Regions from separate parts of the Shewanella sp. 6_MG-2023 genome, predicted to be linked through region 3. Evidence: predicted binding sites of a transcription regulator. Region 3 holds the regulator's gene; each other region holds the start of a gene.
The links. Region 3 encodes LexA, which represses DNA repair genes until DNA is damaged. Its sites were predicted from a motif close to TACTGTATNNNNATACAGTA; they were not measured.
Positions count from the first base shown of each region.

Region 1 (6,648 bases), on a different contig from region 3:
AATGACATTCTGGATTTCTCCAAATTAGAAGCCGGTAAAATGGTCTTAGAGAAAATGCCATTCGCCCTGCGGGAAACCATTTCTGAAACCGTCAGCATTGTGGCCGGCAGCGCTCAAGAAAAAGACATCGAACTGATTATTGATATTGACGACAACGTGCCTGAAAGTGTCAGCGGTGATGCGATGCGGGTTGCACAAATCATGACGAACCTATTGGGCAATGCGATTAAGTTTACCGATCAAGGTAGCGTTATTTTGAAAATTCATCTTGTAGGCCAAAAAGATGAAAATATCACCCTGCGCTGTGAAGTAATTGATACCGGTATTGGTATTGATGAAAGTCAGCAAGAATATCTGTTCCAGGCCTTTGGCCAAGCAGACTCGTCTATTTCACGCCGCTTTGGTGGTACCGGCTTGGGCTTAGTGATCACCAAACGTTTGATTAACCAAATGGGCGGCCAAATTGGCTTTACCTCAATTCCAAATCAAGGCTCAACATTTTGGTTCATGCTGCCATTGGAATTAAGCCAGTTTCATATTGGTGAAGTGCTGCATTTGGACTCTTTACGTAATAAAACCCTGTTGTTATTTGAATCAAGAGAGCTAAGCCGCGATATGCTCAATCGCCGCTTTGAAGCGTGGGGGCTACATTTAACCACTGTTGGCCAAATTAGCCATTTAGAGTCAACGCTTTCATCAAGCAAAGTGCATTACGATTATATTCTGCTTAACTGCCATGGCTTTAGTGATAAAGAGCAGTTATTAAGCTGTTTAAGCATGGCGAGGGAAAAGACCTCATGTTTAGTCTTGCTTCATGATTGCATCGAGCAGCAAAAAATATTAAACCAAGCATTGAGGCCTAATAGCGATATTTTACTCAGTATGCCAGTGAGTGACTACGAGTTGGCTAACCACTTAATTCATCCACCCACTCAAACAGCGCTATTAACCGAGTCACTACCCGCGACTGTGTATGAGCGCAAGAATTTGAGCGTACTTGCTGTTGATGACAACCTTGCTAACTTAAAGCTAATCGATACCCTACTGAAAGAGTTGGTGGTTAATGTCATCTCTGTCAATAACGGTGATGAAGCCGTGAGCTATGCCCAAAAACAAGCCTTCGATGTTATCTTTATGGACATTCAAATGCCCGGCACTGATGGGGTTACAGCAACCAAACTTATCCGCCAAGACTCACTTAACCGCAATACACCTATTATTGCGGTAACAGCCCACGCTATCGCTGAAGAGCGAGAATTAATTTTAGGTAGCGGCATGGACGGTTATCTGCCAAAACCCATTGATGAAGCGGCATTAAAAGGGGTGATTGATCGCTGGATAAATAAACCTAAATTTACCCACTTTGATATGCATACCCTTAATTGGGAGCTGTGCTTAGCACAAACCAATCAAAAACCGGATTTAGCATTAGAGATGCTGCAAATGTTGGTGGACTCACTGCCTGAAAGTGTCAGCAACATAGAAACGGCATTAAAAAGCAGCAATAGTTCGCTTATGCTGCAAACCGTGCATAAGCTTCATGGAGCGAGTTGTTATTGTGGGGTGCCCAACACCCAAAAACTTTGCCAAGAATTAGAGTCTGCGTTAAAGCACAAAACCAACATCGAAGACTTAGAACCTGAAATACTTGAGTTACTTGACGAGCTAACTAAGGTAGAATCAGCAGCAAATCAAGTGATATCACAGTTATCAGCGGATGTTCCCTATGAGCAATAAACCCGGTTTTTTTAAGCGTTTAAAAGCGCTGTCATTACCTCAAAAGCAACTTTTTGCGACCGCGCTATGTCAGCGCATGCTGCCCAATTACGCCCTTTTCTCCGAAGTGTGTGAGTTTGGTGAGCCTAAAGTATTAAGCACAGTATTGGATTTACTTTGGCAATCACAATACGATAAAAAGCTTAAGTTTAATTACGATATTCACTTACAGCGTTTAGATGAAAATACCCCTGAGCCTGCAGATTTTGAAGCCTACGGTGTTTATCCTGCAATGGATGCTGCTGTAGCGTTATCGACTTTACTCGGTGGCATACAAGCTAAAATCGAAGAAGATATTACCAACGTCAGTAAATTATCATCAAGTACAGTGGCCAACTATATTGAAGCCATTAGCATTGAAGAACTTGAAGACGTCATGAATGAAGATGTTGTAGAAGAGTTCGTATTTAACCATCCTGTAATGCAAGAAGAGAAGCACTTACAAGGAATGTTATTAGATGTGATTGAAGAAACAACAAAAATCACACCTGAATTCATTAAGGAATTACGCAAAGAAATCATTGATGCTGGCGTGTCTAATATCGGCATCAGTCTGCAGCAATGATACTTTTAAAGTAGCAATAGCACTCTTTAAGTAGCAATAGCACTCTTTAAGTAGCAATAGCACTCTTTAATAAGGGCCTGTCATCATGCCCTTATTAAAGATACCGCTAACAGATAGCTTTATACTCTAATGCCAACCTGATGGGCAACATTTACATCCTCCTTGTCGTATCAGATCTATGCAGTTTTTCTTATCTTAGTTTAATTTAAAAACTTAACTTATTTGAATAGCTTAGATTCATCTCATACCTTACCTTTATCTAATATCTTATTGGCGCCATTAAAGTAAGATATCCAACGCCCACATTATTGATATGTCATTCAAGGTCCTAAAAAGGAATCAAGCTTGCCTAGTATCCTAACCCCACTTATCGCTGTTTTTGGCATCATGGTTATTGGCTTTAGTGTCCAGAAACTTAAATTACTCCCCCAAGATAGTGACTCGGCGCTAAATAAATACGTCTACTATATCGCCTTCCCTGCTATTTTATTTATTGCACTGGCCGAAACTGACATTAGCGATATTCTGCAATGGGGATTTATATTCGCCTTTGGCCTCGCTATGGCGGGCACATATTGTATTACAGTGATCATCTCAACCCTTGCAGACAATAAACAGCCCGCGCTAGCTGCAATTAGAGGCCTAAACACCAGTTTTGGTAATACCGCCTTTATTGGGATCCCTTTAATGATGAACTTGTATCCTGATAACAATCAAGCCATCGCCACCGCAGCCATTGCCAGTCTACTGTCCATTATCATGTTCGCATTTGCACTGGTGAGCATGGAACTTGCGGTGAATAAAACCCAACAACGTCATCCTATTATGATTATGCTCAACGCATTAATCACCAACCCCATCGTTATTGGTTGCGCCCTAGGGGTATTGGTATCAGCGCTCAAAATAAACCTACCTGACAGTATCAGCATGATGTTTCGGTTAATCGGAAACACCTCTAGCCCCTGCGCCTTATTTGCCATTGGCATGGTGTTAGCTAAAGCCATGCATCGCGGCGCAAAAGCTGGGCCTAAAAAACATAATATCGCCCTTGAAATGAGCTTGCTGAATAGTTTAAAACTCATTGTCCAGCCGTTATTTGCCTATGTTTTATTAAGCTATTTTAAGGTGGAGTCTGAGCTAGTTTTTATGGGCGTCATTCTGGCGGCACTGCCGACAGCAGCAAGTGTTTACTTACTGGCACAGCGTTACCAAATCTATGCCTTATCAAGTGCCAAGTGCATATTGATCAGCACTACAGCCACCTTTATTAGTTTGCCCATTATTGAAAAAATCTTAAGCGCCTTGGTTTAATCCTCGTATAAAAAATCAGCACCATTTTTTATACAGTACTTTACTGTATATAAAAACAGTGTAAACTGTATGCAGATACAGTGGTTTGATGGTTATTCACACAAGGATTGATTATGCTGTGCCAATTAAGCATTAATAATTTCGCAATTGTACGTTTTCTAGAACTCGACTTTAAAGCTGGCATGACCAGCATTACTGGTGAGACCGGTGCTGGTAAATCCATTGCTATTGATGCCCTGGGCTTATGCCTTGGTAATCGCTCAGATGCCAATAGCGTTAGACCAGGTGCAACCAAAGCCGAAGTGAGTGCCCGCTTTAGCTTAGATGATGTGCCATTTGCTAAGCGCTGGCTAGAGGACAATGACCTTGATGTCGAAGACGAATGTATCTTAAGAAGAACAATTAATGCCGATGGCCGCTCACGTGCCTATATAAATGGTAATCCAGTTCCGTTAGCCCAGCTTAAATCTCTAGGGCAATTATTTGTCGGTATTCACGGCCAACACGCGCATCATGCAATGTTAAAAAGCGAGCATCAACTGACCCTTCTTGATAGCTACGCCAACCATAAATTATTGCTTGATGGGGTAAGCAAAAGCTATCAACGCTGTAAGTTAATCGAAAATGAACTGAAACAATTACAACAAAATCAGCAAGAGCGTATCGCCAGAAAACAGCTAGTGCAATATCAAGTTGAAGAGCTTGATGAGTTTGATCTTAAAGCCGGTGAATTTATTGAGATTGAGCAAGAGCATAAACGCCTTGCTAACGGCACAGAGTTAATTGATACCTGCCAATCCAGCCTGCAATTACTGTGTGATGACGATGAAGCCAATATTGAATCTTTACTTAATCGGGTCGTGGGCTTAGCTGAAAACCTAACTGAGTTTGACCCACAACTAAGTAATATTGCTCAAATGCTCAATGAAGCGTTAATTCAAGTGCAGGAAAGCAGCAGCGAAGTTCAGGACTATTTAAGCCGAATAGAACTCGATCCTGAACACTTTGCTTACCTTGAGCAGCGCATTTCAAAGGTGATGAAATTATCAAGAAAACACCATGTGAGCTCTGAGCAACTGTTTGAGCATCACCAAGCTTTAAAAGCTGAACTTAGCGAGCTTAATAACGATGCCACAAGGCTTGATGAAATTCAGCAGCAAGTAGATGAAAGCAAAAAAGCTTACGTAATTAGCGCCCAAAAACTCAGCCATAGCCGTAACCGCTATGCTAAAGAGCTTAATAAGTTAGTCACCCAATCGATTCAAGAGTTAAATATGCCCAAAGGCAGATTCTGTATTGAGGTGAATTTTAACCCAGAACTACAATCAGTTTCTGGTTGTGATCAAGTTGAATTCTTGGTTACCACCAACCCCGGTCAACCGATGCAGCCCATTGCCAAAGTAGCTTCTGGTGGCGAATTATCACGTATTGGGCTTGGTATTCAGGTTATCACCGCTAAAAAGGTATCAACACCAACCTTGATATTCGATGAAGTGGATGTAGGTATTTCAGGACCTACTGCAGCAGTTGTGGGAAGAATGCTACGCAGCTTAGGTCAATCAACTCAGGTGCTCTGTGTGACGCATTTACCGCAAGTTGCAGGTAATGGTCACCAACATATGCTAGTGAATAAATTCACCAAAAGTGGCGGCACTGAGACGAATATGAAGTCATTGGATAAACAAGAGCGAGTCAATGAGCTAGCAAGACTACTCGCGGGTGATGTGATAACTGAAAATACCTTAGCGAATGCTAGAGAGCTATTGCAATAATCTTGCAGCTTTAAGCATCATCCATTAATCATCGCCCATTAAAAAGCCCACTATGAAGTGGGCTTAACGTTTAATGGGATTAGCTTTAAAGAGATTAAAGTATCATTGGTTAAATATAATAAGCCAACAACTGTAAACAAATTAACGAGAAAATCCCCGCTAATACATCATCAATCATGATCCCAAAACCGCCATGCACTTTAGCGTCGAGCCAACGAATTGGCCACGGTTTTAAAATATCGAAAAAACGAAATAACGCAAAACCAACCACTAACCAAATTACCCCAGCAGGGGCGGCAATCATGGTGATCATTAAGCCTGCGACTTCATCCCACACAATTGCGCCATGATCATGAACGCCCATATCTTTAGCGGCTTTATCACAAATATAAATACCAACAAGGCAGCTAATTAGCGTGATAAAAATAAAAGCCGATAGGCTTAAAAAGCTCATCAAGTACACAATCGGCACTGCGGCAAGGGTACCAAAGGTGCCTGGGGCTTTGGCGGCTAAACCACTGCCAAAACCTAATGCTAAAAAGTGTACAGGGTTTGTTAAGGTTAATTTCTTAACGGCTGGATCGGTTGAAATAAACTTCATTAGAAATGCTCAAAACTATTTTTTTCTAGCTCAAAAGGTTTGCCATCAGCCACTAAGCGTAACTTTTCGCCGGCACAAATTTGACCTACTTTAATAAATTTAACCCCAGCGTGGATCAGTGCAATATCCAAAGCGCCACGTTGAGATTCTGGTACAGTAAACATCAACTCATAATCTTCGCCACCAGTTAACGCATAACTAGTTGCTTCATTAGGGCTCAATGATGCTTGTAATGATTCCGATAGCGGTAATTCATTCACATCAATAATCGCACCCACATTAGATGCCTTTAAAACGTGCTGAATATCAGAAAATAAACCGTCAGATAAATCAATGGCACTGGTTGCTAAAGAGCGTAGCGCTTGACCCGCTAGTATTCTAGGCGTTGGATGATAGTGACGGTTAATTAAAAATTCTTTATGTTGATGTGCGACTTCTTTTTTGCCCAACAGGATATCAAGCCCAAGGGCAGAGTCACCCAAAGTGCCAGTAACATACACCCAGTCACCAATTTTCGCGCCACTACGGGTTAATGCTTTACCGGTTGGCACTTGACCATGAATAGTAATATTGATGCAGCGAGGCCCGCGGGTGGTATCACCACCGATCAGACTAACACTGTA
Region 1 covers NZ_JAUOQU010000028.1:43,959-50,606, reverse strand. Annotated here, with positions in the region: gene barA (two-component sensor histidine kinase BarA) at 1-1,737, shown strand, start outside; gene Q4533_RS15545 (YjaG family protein) at 1,727-2,341, shown strand; gene Q4533_RS15540 (AEC family transporter) at 2,687-3,652, shown strand; gene recN (DNA repair protein RecN) at 3,766-5,424, shown strand; gene Q4533_RS15530 (phosphatidylglycerophosphatase A) at 5,534-6,025, opposite strand; gene thiL (thiamine-phosphate kinase) at 6,025-6,648, opposite strand, start outside.
Region 1: the regulator LexA is predicted to act here: its motif matches at 3,716-3,735, upstream of recN (DNA repair protein RecN).

Region 2 (6,648 bases), on a different contig from region 3:
CGATATCCGCATCGTAACGCGCAGCTAGGAGACCATCAAACTGTGTTGCTTGTCGTTCTGACGTGCCAGGTAACACGCCAATGTAAGGGCCGGTTATCAAGGTTTCTGGCGCTTTAATACCCACTAATGAAATTTGTGCATCGACGACAAAAAATTCACTGTCTTCTTTGGTGAAATGTTGTGCGTATTCACCATAAAGATAAGCACTCACGGTTAAGTTGGCTAAGTCTTGATTGAGTTTAACCTGTTGGATCACACCCACTTGATGGCCTTGATAACGAATCGCTGCTTTTGCAGCTACTTTGGCATCAGCTGGTAGTGATAGTGTTATGGCTTTGGCCTGTTTTAGGGCCAGCTCTTTAGAATCATATAAACGAGTTTGATTGCCTTGTTGGTTTTCTGGCAACAAACCTAGGCTAATACTGCCTTTTAAGGCGCCTTCTAATGGAGCGATATCAACATCAATGCCAGATAAACTTGCATTGATACTGGCGGCATCATTTCGCCAAAATACGCTGTTACTTCGAACCAAGTTAGTAAACCTTTTTTGAATGGCCACCGTGATTGAAAACTTATCAGTTTGACTGTTCCAATTTACTTCTGAGACAGAGCCAATACGCATTTTTTTGTAATAAACCGGTGAGCCATGAGCTAAACCTGCGCCATCAATACTGTCTAGCGCCAAGGTACTCATTGATGATTTATTCAAGGCCGTTAAGGCTTGATCAGCAGATTGATATAACGAAAATTTTGCTTGAGGTTTAACTACAGCCTTAGCTTTACCTGGCACCAAAGATACAGCGCCAGCAAGCAGGGTATTAATATCTCGGGTTTTGACCTTTACGCCATCTAAGGAGGCATCTATGGCAAGCGCCGATTCAGACACAAAATAACTGTCCACAGTGAGTAATGATGAATATTCAGGCTGAATGTCCACTGAGTATTCAACACGGCTAAAGTCATCAGATAATTTTACTTGGCTAATCTCACCAATAGGCATTTGTTTGTAACGCACCTCAGCCCCAGCGCTTAAACCACTGTGTTCATCAGACGTTAATTTGATGGTCAACTGGCTAGCTTGCATAAGGTCCGGTGCTTGAGATTGTAATTGATACTCTTGTGGCAGCGCGTTGTCGCTCACTCCAGGTAGTACATTGACTACACTACCAGTGATCAACCTTGCAGCGTGCTTAACGCCCTCTAAAGAAATATCAGCACCTGCAATCCAAAATTGGGTATCTGCGTTTAATAAGTGTTGGTATTGACTATCAAACTTAGCTAAAAACTTCACGCCGTTTTCAGTTAGTTGGGTTTGATGAATCTTACCCACATCAATGCCGCGATAAACTAACGTTGAGCCTTGATTAATCTCATCAGCATTATCGGCTAGCAGAGTGAATTCGATGCCTTTGACAGCACTTTCTTCATCAGGGTAAAGCACAAAGTTGTCACCATTTTGCGCCGCGGCAGAATTAGCGACTGAATTAAAACTAATTCCGCCAGCGAGCAGCGATGCCAAGCTTTCGGTATTGACTTTAATGCCCGACATAGACGCATCAATTTTTAGACCTGACACGTTCCAGAACTGGGACTCTTGTGTCACTAAATGGGCGTACTGTTGCTCGATAAACGTGCTGATATTAATGGTATCGCTGTCAATTAAGCGATAGTTTACAACTTTCCCTACAGGTATTTGACGGTAAAACACCATTGAGCCGATATCCAGTGAGCCTAATTTTGAGGTGGTCAGCGTAATAAGCACCCCATTAGTATCAGGAAGCATAGTTGGCGCATCTTTTAAGGCGACAAATTCAGATGCTGAGCTGCCATCACCGGGTTGAACGGCAATATAATTGCCTGAAAACAAGGTATCTAAACCTTCAATACCAGTGATACTGGCTTTAGGCGTGACCAACCAGAACTTGGAATTTTTATTGAGAAATGGTTCAGAGCGATAATCCATAATAATTTTGACATTAACGCCAGACAATTCATTGTCGATACTGATATCTGTCACCTTACCAACGGTCAAACCTTGGTATTTGACTAAGGTTTTACCGATATCGATACCAACGGCATTAGGGAAGTGCACAATAATCTCGATACCTGATTCTTTGATGCTTTTTACACCAAGCCAAGCGCCAAGGGCCAAGGCAACAATCGGTAATAACCAAATCGGCGAGAATAATTTCTTTTTAACAACTTTTGGTGATTCAATTTGTGTCATTGTTTTTTTCCAAGCGATCCCAAAGTAAACGAGTATCTAATACCTTTGCTGCTAACTGAGTCAGTAAAATGACTAACGCAAATGCGGTTGCTGCAGGTGCGGGTTTAGCATCAAGTAATTGCCCCATATTAACGACGGCGACAGTTAACGCAATAACAAATAAATCCAGCATCGACCATCTGCCAATCCATTCAATAATATGAAAGCCTATCATGAGTTTCTTTTTAGAAACTGGCAGATTAAAGCTAATAGCGATTAAGTAAATCGCTAAGCCTATAATTTTTAGCCAAGGCACCAATATACTGGCAGTAAAGACAATAATGGCAATAGGGATCATGTCAGAGTGAACCAAATGCACAATACCAGTAAATATGGTGTCATAGGTGACTTTGCCCTGATTGGTGAGCACAGTGATTGGGTAGATATTAGCTGGGATCAGCAAAATGGCTGCGGTAATCAATAACGCCCAACTTTGCTGTAAACTGGCATGATTACGTGTTTGGATTTTAGAATCACAGCGACTACAACGGTCACGACTGATGTTATTGATTTTTCGACAAACAGTGCATAAACAAAAACCGATTTGTATTCCTTGCCGCGCAGGAGTGTTAGCGCTCATAAGCCATTCCCCACATATGTTCTAAATTATATTCCCGTTGTAAAAATAAGATAACTAAAAACAGCATACAAAAACAGAAGGTGCCCATGCCTAAATAAATATCTGAGAAGTCAGACAAGTTAAACGCTGCTACTAAAAATGAAATGACGTAAATTTCAAGCATAGTAAGTTGCGATAAGGTCGCATGGTTTTTAAGCAGTGCGCGATATGTCTTTTGCCAAAAACAGGAGTGCAATTTAAGTTTAACTATGGTGACTTGTAATAAAATCGATAAAATTAATAATCCCGGGGCAATGACCGCTGCCGCCATCACAGCGATGCCAACTATCCAATAACCTTGCAGCCACACCGTCACAGCCGTTTCAAAAACTGTTGTTGTTCGCACACTGCCTAAAAAGTTGATTTCTATGATGGGTAAAAAGTTAGCCGGAATATAAAATAATAATGCCGCGATACACAAGGCAAGCATGCCATTGATTGAGCAGTAAGGAACGTCATAAAGTGCCGTATGGCAGCGAGGGCATAACGCGCGAACATTAGACGGTAAGGCGCGCTTTTGAACGGCTAAGTCACAGGAGCGGCATAATATAATGGTGTTCGGGTCAAGACTTTTCGGCATAGATAAAGGAAAACCGTCCATGTAGTGAAATATTAATGAGCAATAAAATAATAAAAAACGCTTTGTTTTGATTAAAAACACAGTGGAAATATTATTTATCAAGTTACAATAAAACCTAATAATACCAGAATAATCAGAATACTTGCATCAGAAGTTAGTTCTATGACACTCTATGCACTGTATATAAAAACAGTAAGAGGTTAATCATGGCTGTAATAACAAAGTTTGTCGTGGTAAGAGAAGGGGTTGAGAAGATGACGTTTACATCTAAGAAAGAAGCTGACGCCTACGACAAAATGCTCGACATTGCTGATAACTTAGTTCCTTTTATTACTAGCGCTGAGCTGGAAATTGAGGACAATAGTGTCGAGAAGCTTGCATTTTATCTTGCTTCTAACAAAGATGAGCTCGCAAACTTATTAAAAGGGATCGTCAAGCCAAAAGTGGCCACGCCCAAAGCTGCAACTAAAAAAGCCACTAAGAAAGCGGCCGCAGAATAAAAATATAATCTAGGATAGAAAATGAAAGCTGAGCTTTATGACACATTGAACCGACAAGTATTAGCATTGATGGAAGGTGAAGATGACCTTATCGCTGGTATGGCAAATTTTTCAGCACTGTTGAACGATAATTTAGATGACATTAATTGGGTTGGTTTTTATATCAAGCGTAATGACCAATTAGTTTTAGGTCCATTTCAAGGGAAAGTTGCCTGTACACGCATTGTTATTGGTAAAGGTGTATGCGGCACAGCAGCGGCAAATGATGAAACACAATTAGTGGCAGATGTGCATCAATTTGCAGGACATATTGCCTGTGATGCTGCCAGTAATTCTGAAATTGTAGTCCCTGTTCGCCAAGGCAATGACGTAGTTGCGGTATTAGATATTGATAGCCCATCATTGAATCGTTTTGATACAGACGATAGAAAAGGCTTAGAAATGCTAGTAAAAAGCTTTGAATCTTGCCTATTTGCTTAATTAGCGACCAAATATAGCAAATTGCGGGTCGCAATCGCTGCCATGAGCTTTATAATACCGAACAGCGCGCATTGCTATGGATAAAATTTATTTACTGTAAAATTACAGCTAAGTGAGTTAATTTGTTAAAGCATGTTTCAATTGCTTTAGCAATCGAATAAGAAGTGCTAATTTGAACGTTAAGCAAGATCTGTTTAACGAAAGATAAACGACTGTACTCGCAAAGAAAGCTGAGACTCAGTCCCTTTTATAACGTGGAAGTAAAAATGGAATCAACAGACAAGTTGACCGACACCAACGCAGTTTTAGCGTATTTATATGAAACATTTCCTTTATGCTTTATTGCAGAAGGTGAAACTAAGCCATTAAAAATTGGGTTGTTTCAAGATTTAGCTGCTAGGTTGGCTGATGATTCTAAAGTAAGTAAAACACAATTACGTGTAGCACTTAGACGTTATACAAGCAGCTGGCGCTACTTGAAAGGCGTTAAAGCGGGTGTTCAACGTATCGATCTTGACGGTCAAGATTGTGGCGAATTGGAGCAAGAACATATTGACCACGCTCAACAAACGTTGAAAGAAGGTCAAGAAAAAGCCAAAGCTAAGCGTCAAGCTGTAGCGGCTAAAGCGGCCCCTAAAAAGCCAGCAAGAAAACCTGCAGCTAAAGCGCCGGTTAAAAAAGACCGTCCAGCTAAGCCTGCAAAACCTGCAGCACCTAAAATTAATTATGTTGCTGCAAAATTTGACGAGCTTAAGCAAAAACAACGTGTTAGTGTCAAGTTAGGACAGAACCCAGTACCTGGTGTTATCACTGACATTAAGAAAGAAGATATCCATGTCCAGCTAGATACGGGTTTAATTGTTAAAGTTCGTGCAGAGCATATTTTATTATCGTGATCATTTAAGGAGTAACTTGTTGATGCGAAAACTCACTTTGGCTGCGTCGATTGCCACTTTATTTGTCGGTTTTTCGGCTTGGGCAATTTCACCAACGATTCAAATCAACGAGTTACCTAAACTTGAGCAAGAGCCTCAACATAAGGTTGCGAGTAAAAGGGTAACGAATTTATTTACTCGTTCTCATTATCATCGCTTTAACCTTGATGATGCTTTTTCTGAGTTGATTTACGACAGATATTTGCAACAACTTGATTTTCGTCGCAATGTTCTGACTCAAGCTGATGTTGATACTTTTAAACAGTATCAACATCTGTTTGATGATATGGTCAAATCTGGCAATATCTCACCTGCCTTTGATATGTACTCCCTAGTACAAAAACGTCGTTATGAACGTTTTACTTATGCACTTACTTTACTTGATAAAGAATTCGACTTTACCGAAGCTGGTGACGCTTACGAATTCGATCGTGAAGAAGCTGCTTGGCCAAAAGATGAAGCTGAGCTCAATGAGCTATGGCGTCAACGAGTTAAATATGACGCACTGAATCTAAAACTTGCTGGTAAAGATTGGAAAGAAACCGTCGAAGTATTAGGCAAGCGCTATAACAATGCCATCAAGCGTTTAAGTCAAACACAAAGCGAAGATGTATTCCAAGGTGTGATGAATGCCTTTGCGCGTACTGTAGAACCCCATACCAGTTACTTGTCTCCTCGTAATGCAGAACGTTTCCAAATGGAAATGAACTTAAGCCTTGAAGGCATTGGCGCTGTACTGCAAATGGATGATGACTATACTATTATTAAAAGTTTAGTTGCTGGTGGCCCCGCTGCTACCAGTGAAAAATTATCACCTGAAGATAAAATTATTGGCGTAGGCCAAAAAGACGGTGAAATTGTTGATGTTATCGGTTGGCGATTAGACGATGTTGTAGAGTTAATTAAAGGCCCAAAAGGCAGTGAAGTTAACTTACAAATTTTACCTAAAAAAGGTGGCGCCAATGCAAAAGCATTTGAAGTGACCATTATCCGCGACAAAATTCGTTTAGAAGATCGCGCAGCAACATCAAAAGTGATTGAGCCAACAGAAGGAGACTATGCCAACCGTAAAGTCGGTGTCATTCAAATCCCAGGCTTTTACATGAACTTGTCAGTTGATGTAGAAAAAGAATTGGTTAAATTAAAAGAGCAAAACGTTGAAGGCGTTATCATTGATTTACGTCGCAATGGCGGCGGAGCCTTAACAGAAGCCACATTATTAACCGGTTTGTTTATTGATATGGGCCCAGTGGTTCAGATTCGTGATG
Region 2 covers NZ_JAUOQU010000004.1:32,930-39,577, reverse strand. Annotated here, with positions in the region: gene Q4533_RS03550 (MlaD family protein) at 1-2,227, opposite strand, end outside; gene Q4533_RS03545 (paraquat-inducible protein A) at 2,214-2,846, opposite strand; gene Q4533_RS03540 (paraquat-inducible protein A) at 2,836-3,465, opposite strand; gene Q4533_RS03535 (YebG family protein) at 3,672-3,965, shown strand; gene Q4533_RS03530 (GAF domain-containing protein) at 3,987-4,445, shown strand; gene proQ (RNA chaperone ProQ) at 4,712-5,341, shown strand; gene prc (carboxy terminal-processing peptidase) at 5,364-6,648, shown strand, end outside.
Region 2: the regulator LexA is predicted to act here: its motif matches at 3,641-3,660, upstream of Q4533_RS03535 (YebG family protein).

Region 3 (6,648 bases):
TTGGTTAAAAAAGTTAGGTTCAACTAACTGTAAACCGGGTTGGAATAACTCAGCACGAATGACCATGGCCATTGCGCCGCCGGTTAAAAACATAATGAAACTAAACCACAGATACATTGAACCAATATCTTTATGGTTAGTGGTTAAAACCCAGCGCATAATGCCTTTTGGCGCCCCATGATGATGGTCATCATGGTGATCGTCGTGAGCGGCTGGTGAATCTTGTGTAATTGTGCTCATTTTAATCCCTTACTTTCCGTGACCAACAACATCAGCAGCCTGAACTGCATCGCCAGAGTTATTACCCCAGGCATTTCGCTCATAAGTCACCACTGCAGCAAGCTGTTGTGGCGTAAGTAGCGAGTTAAATGCTTGCATTGCCGTGCCAGGTTTACCATTGATGACAATATTAAGATGATCCGTCACTGGACCGACGATGAGTGGGCTGCCTACTAATGAAGGGAACGCGCCAGGTAAGCCAGTACCAGCAGCTTGGTGACATGCAGCGCAGCTAGTCATATAGACTTGCTCGCCCATGGTCATTAACTCATCCATCGTCAAGTCATCCAATACCACAGCTTTAACTTCTGCTGCTTGTGTTGCCGCTTCAGTCACAGCTTGTGTTGCAGTGTCTTCAAGTTGTTCAGCTGTAGGTAAGCTTGCTGGTAAAGTCACAGGCGTTGACGTGTCTGCGGTAGAAGTGCCTGCACTAGGAGCGTCTGCAGTGGTTGGTGTAGCGCTAGAATTTGTCCCATTGCCACTCACATCAGCCGCTTGCACGGTATCGCCAGAGTCATTACCCCAAGCATTACGCTCATAAGTGACTACTGCAGCAATTTCAGTTGCCGTTAGCTGCTTGGCAAACGCTTGCATCGCAGTGCCAGGCTTACCATTAACGACAATATCGATATGACCAGACACTGGGCCTTTAATCATTGGACTGCCAATTAGGGAAGGGAAGACGCCAGGTAAACCAGCACCATTAGGTTGGTGGCAAGCCGCGCAGCGACCCATGTAGATTTGTTCGCCTTGGGCCATTAACTCGTCATAGCTAAGGGTTTGGCTCAGTGAGGCTTGTGCAGCGGCTTTAGCATCGACAGCAAATTGCTTTTGGTCGATTAGCCATTGGTCAAAGTCTGCTTCAGAAACGGCTTCAACAACAATAGGCATAAAGCCATGATCTTTACCGCATAGTTCGGCACATTGGCCTCGATAAGTACCTATTTTATCGATTTTAGTCCAAGCTTCATTGATGAAACCAGGATTTGCATCTTTTTTAACGGCAAATGCTGGTACCCACCAAGAGTGGATAACGTCATCCGAGGTCATTAAAAAACGTACTTTACGATTTATTGGTAAAACCAGCGGCTTATCGACCTCTAAAAGATAGGTGTCGGTTTTATCTGCGGTGCCAGTAATTTGGTCTGCTGGGGTAGATAATAAACTGAAAAACTCGACATCTTCATTGAAATAGCTGTAATGCCATTTCCATTGAGAGCCCGTCACTTTGACTGTCAGTTCAGCATCGCTGGGATCTTCCATAGCAATCAGCGTTTTTGTTGCTGGGATTGCCATGCCAATTAGGATTAGAAATGGCAATACTGTCCAAGCTATTTCAACCTTGGTACTGTCATGAAAGTCGGCTGCAACTGCACCCTTAGATTTTCTGTGATAGATCATGGAATAAATCATGATCCCAAAGACCACGACACCAATGGCGCAACAGATATACAAAATAATCATATGCAGGTCGTAAACCTGGCCACTGATCTCTGTTACACCTTGAGTCATGTTTAAGGGCATCTCTGCCGCTGTGAGTGGGGTTGCAAGCAACGCCACCATTAATCCGTACAACAATCGCTTCACAAGACTACTCCTCTGCTAATTGCGAATTGCAATTACAAAGAAAAGCCACACAGTAATACTCTGCTCTATGCAAACTTTTCATACCCGAAAAAGTTTGATCATTTCAAAGTACACGGTGGCTTTGAGCTTGAAAACTCAATTATGTTATTACGTTACGGTGCCACACTTGTACCTAATACTGAACTTATCAATTATATTTGACGCTTTACATTCAAGGCTTTCTATACCGCACGGTACCAGCTCAATCTTTTAATAGCGTTTGTATCTTTTTGACATTTATTCTCGGCAGTACGATAAATTGTTACTACCTTGTTAACTACATTACTTGGAGATTAAATATTGATCAAGATCACTTTATCATCTAATTTGCTGAAAAAAGTGCAAAAAAAAGCCCCTCAGCGTAGTGAAGGGCTTTTTTAGTCATATTTTACTAGTGAAACGAGGTAAGGTTTACCCGAGTCTGTACTGCTAAAGTTTGCGTTAATGGGTCGCCTTCAGGTAAGTGAGTATTTACATCTTCAATGATAAGCCCTTGGGCTAAGGCATTTTTGGCAACCAATTGAATGCGGCGATTGTCGCGGGCATCTAATGGTGGTGTCCAAGTAATTACTGCACTTGAAGTACCGTTAGTGAGCGCTTTTTCCATCGCCCACAGGGTTTCGACTTCATCTTTGGTGTGAACTAACAATACTCTGTCCATACGAACATTGGCATTAGCAAGAATTTGCTTATAACCGATATGCGGCGGATTAATCAGTACAATCCAACGGCCTTGCTGACTTAAAATGGCTAACTGACTGCATAATTGAGTCAATTCAGTTAAGCCTTGGTTTTGGGTGCGCTTGGTTTCAATCCCTTGTTTAGTGGGTAAGGGATCAGATGCCATATCTACCCATAATCCAGGGTGACGCGGTGCATTGCCTATTAATGTGTTCATAACCAACCTCCATTACGAATAACGCCAACAGCAAGCCCTTCAATCGTTAGGTTTTGGCAACTTAAATCAACTTTAATCGGCTCATATTCTGCATTTTCAGCATGTAAATAAATAATATTGCCTTTCTTTTCAAATCTTTTCACGGTTACATCGTCTTCAAGACGTGCCACTACAACTTGACCATTGGTGGCAGTTTGCATTTTATGCACTGCTAATAAGTCGCCCTCTAAAATACCAATGTCTTTCATACTGTCGCCTCGAACGCGTAGTAAGAAATTAGCATTGGGCTTAAACATTTCTGGGTCAACTTGGAAATACTGTTCAACATGCTCTTGAGCAAGGATAGGTTCACCTGCAGCAACTTGGCCGATAAGTGGTAAGCCTGCTTCAACTTCCTCCTCCACCTGCACCATGCGGATCCCGCGAGAGGTACCAGGAATAATTTCAATACAGCCTTTTTTTGCCAGTGCTTTTAAGTGTTCTTCAGCGGCATTGGCGCTTTTGAAGCCTAATCGAGTTGCAATTTCTGCACGAGTTGGCGGCATACCTGTTTCGGCGATATTACATTTAATTAGCTCTAATATTTCAGCTTGGCGTGGCGTTAAAGGTCTCATATTGATTCCTGTTTTTTTATACAGTGACTGTCATTATATACAGTATCGGTGATCGCGCAAGTATTAACCAAATTAATTTAACTATTATCATCTAATTCTTGTTGGCTATATATGGGGGCACGGTTAAGTATATGTAATTTAATTATTTAGTTAATGAAGGTAAGTCAGCTTTTTAAACCGATGAAATTGGCTATTTCTCACATCGTTTGTTTAAACAGTATATTTATACAGTAGTGTTGATTGAAAATAGGTTGGTTGTTATTCGGATATGGCTATTTTTACTGAACAAATATTCTCTGTATAGACCCTTGTTAGTGAAACTGAACCATTATCTGGTATTCTATGGCCAATTAATTGATGTTGAATATGCGAACACTCATGTTAAAACCTGACTCAATCATAGCAAAATCATTACGTTGGATTCAAAAACTGATGGTGCACACGGTTGTTGTGCCTGAAGATCCCTTTGCCGATCTGAACTTAGACCCAGATAAACCAGTGGTCTATGTGATGAAGACAGAATCACTCAGTGATATTGCGGCATTAAATGAAGTGACCGCCAAATATGGCTTACCGAGCCCTTATGAGCGACTAGACGTTGATGGCTTAAATACCCCTAGAATTGTGTGTATTGAAGGTCGTAAGCCTCTATTTGGCAAGCGTTTAAGTGGCGAAAAATTTGTTGATAACTTCACCAGCTTATTAGCCTTACATAAAAAAAATGATCAACTTGATATTCAATTGGTGCCAGTGAGTCTGTATTGGGGACGTATCCCTGGTAAAGAAGATGACACCATGACCGCAGCCGTATTTGAGCGTGAAAACCCAACCTGGTTACGTAAATGGTTGATGATTTTGTTCTTAGGTCGCCATAGCTTTATTCAATTTTCAAATGCTATGTCGCTACGTTATATGGCTGATGAACACGGCACTGATGTCAGTATTGCGCATAAACTTATCCGTGTGGCGCGAGTGCACTTTAGACGGCAACGTAAAGTGATGACAGGCCCACAACTGCCAAATCGTCAGGCAATGTTCAACTCATTATTAAAGTCTGATGCCATTGCTCAAGCGATAAAAGAAGAAGCGCTTAATAAAAAAATTCCTGAAGACAAAGCCCGCGAAAAAGCGATTCAGTATTTAGATGAAATTGCAGCGGATTACTCAGACAGCTTAGTGCGTATTGCTGAGCGCTTTCTTACTTGGTTGTGGAATAAGTTATACAGCGGTATTAGCATTAAAAGCGCTGAAAAAGTGCGTAAGCTGCATCATGATGGTCATGAAATTGTCTATGTGCCTTGCCATCGTAGCCACATGGATTACCTACTGCTGTCGTATATTTTGTATTACCAAGGCATGGTGCCGCCGCATATTGCCGCCGGTATTAATTTAAACTTTTGGCCAGCAGGCCCTATGTTCCGCCGTGGTGGTGCTTTCTTTATTCGTCGTAGCTTTAACGGTAATAAACTTTATACCGCAGTGTTTCGTGAGTATTTAGATCAGTTATTTGCTAAAGGCTATTCGGTTGAATACTTCACCGAAGGTGGTCGTTCTCGTACCGGTCGTTTATTAGCGCCTAAGACCGGCATGTTAGCGATGACAGTTAACTGTGTACTGCGGGGCATTGAACGCCCAGTAACCTTAGTGCCAGTTTATCTTGGTTATGATCATGTGATGGAAGTGTCCACCTATCATAAAGAGTTAAGCGGTAAGAAAAAGCAAAAAGAATCAGTGTGGCAGGTCTTTGGTGCGCTGCGTAAATTAGGCAACTTTGGCCAAGGTTACGTTAACTTTGGCGAGCCAATCAATGTGCAGCAATTTTTAAATCAACAATCGCCAAATTGGCGTGAAGAAATTGCTCAAGATCCGGATCAAAAGCCATCATGGTTAACGCCAGCAGTAAATGTATTGGCCAATAAAGTGATGACTAACATCAATGGCGCCGCCGCAGCGAGTTCGGTGACATTAGCAAGTATGGCGCTGCTGGCTTCAGAGCAAAACGCCCTGCAGCGCAGTGAGCTTGAAACCCAGCTAGACCTCTACCTGAAAATCTTAAAGGATGTTCCTTATACTGAGTATGCGTCGGTGGCTGAGGGCTCAGCTCATGACCTAGTTGAGCAATGTTTGTCGCTGAATAAATTTACCTCAACCACAGATGCCATCGGCGAAATTATCGCAATTGAAGATAGCTCAGTGATTGCGATGAGCTATTATCGCAATAACATAATTCATCTAATGGCGGTGCCTTCATTAATCGCCAGTTGCTTGGTGCAATATGAAGAATTTAGCCGAGAAAAAATCCAGCAAATTGTTAATGATTTTTACCCATTATTGAAAGCTGAGCTGTTTATGGGCATTGAAGATTTAAGTGCCTATGTGGATCAAGTGCTTGATTTGTTTGTTGAACAAAAGCTAATTTCCGGTAGCGATCACTTTGAAGTCAATCAAAGTAATGTCACTCAGTTAATGTTATTGTCCGCCACGGTCAGTGAGACCCTACAGCGTTACGCGATTATCTTTAATTTACTGGCTTACAAACCAGAAATTGAGCGTTCTGATTTAGAAAGCGCCAGCCATTTATTGGCTCAGCGTTTAGGTGCTTTACATGGAATTACTGCGCCTGAGTTTTATGATAAAAAGCTCTACAATAATTTGAGTGTGAAATTAAAAGAATTAGGGTATTTATCCGCTAACGATAATCAATTTGAAGTCATCCGAATACGTGATCATGCCAATGGTATGCTGCGTTTATCTGTTCGAAAAACCATTGTTGATAGTGTCACAATGGAACATGGGTAATAACTAATTTTATGAGTTCGACACAATCTCAACCGCAAAATAAATCCTTATTGGGCGGTGCTATGATCATCGCCGGTACCACAGTCGGTGCTGGTATGTTTTCTTTGCCTGTGGTCAGTGCAGGCATGTGGTTTGGCTATTCATTAGTCATGTTAATTGGTATTTGGTTTTGTATGCTGGTGTCAGGTCTGATGCTACTTGAAACCAATTTGCATTTTAAACCCGGTGACAGTTTTGACACCTTAACTAAGGTAACCTTAGGCCAGTTTTGGCGGATTATTAACGGGCTATCTATTGCTTTTGTGTTGTACATCCTGACCTATGCTTACATCAGTGGTGGTGGCTCGATTGTTAATCACACCCTTGCGGGGATGGGGATTAACTTACCTCAACCGATCGCAGGGTTAGTGTTTGCCGTCGTACTTGCTGCAG
Region 3 covers NZ_JAUOQU010000006.1:6,142-12,789, forward strand. Annotated here, with positions in the region: gene ctaD (cytochrome c oxidase subunit I) at 1-240, opposite strand, end outside; gene coxB (cytochrome c oxidase subunit II) at 250-1,866, opposite strand; gene Q4533_RS05085 (cell division inhibitor SulA) at 2,297-2,803, opposite strand; gene lexA (transcriptional repressor LexA) at 2,800-3,417, opposite strand; gene plsB (glycerol-3-phosphate 1-O-acyltransferase PlsB) at 3,796-6,216, shown strand; gene mtr (tryptophan permease) at 6,228-6,648, shown strand, end outside.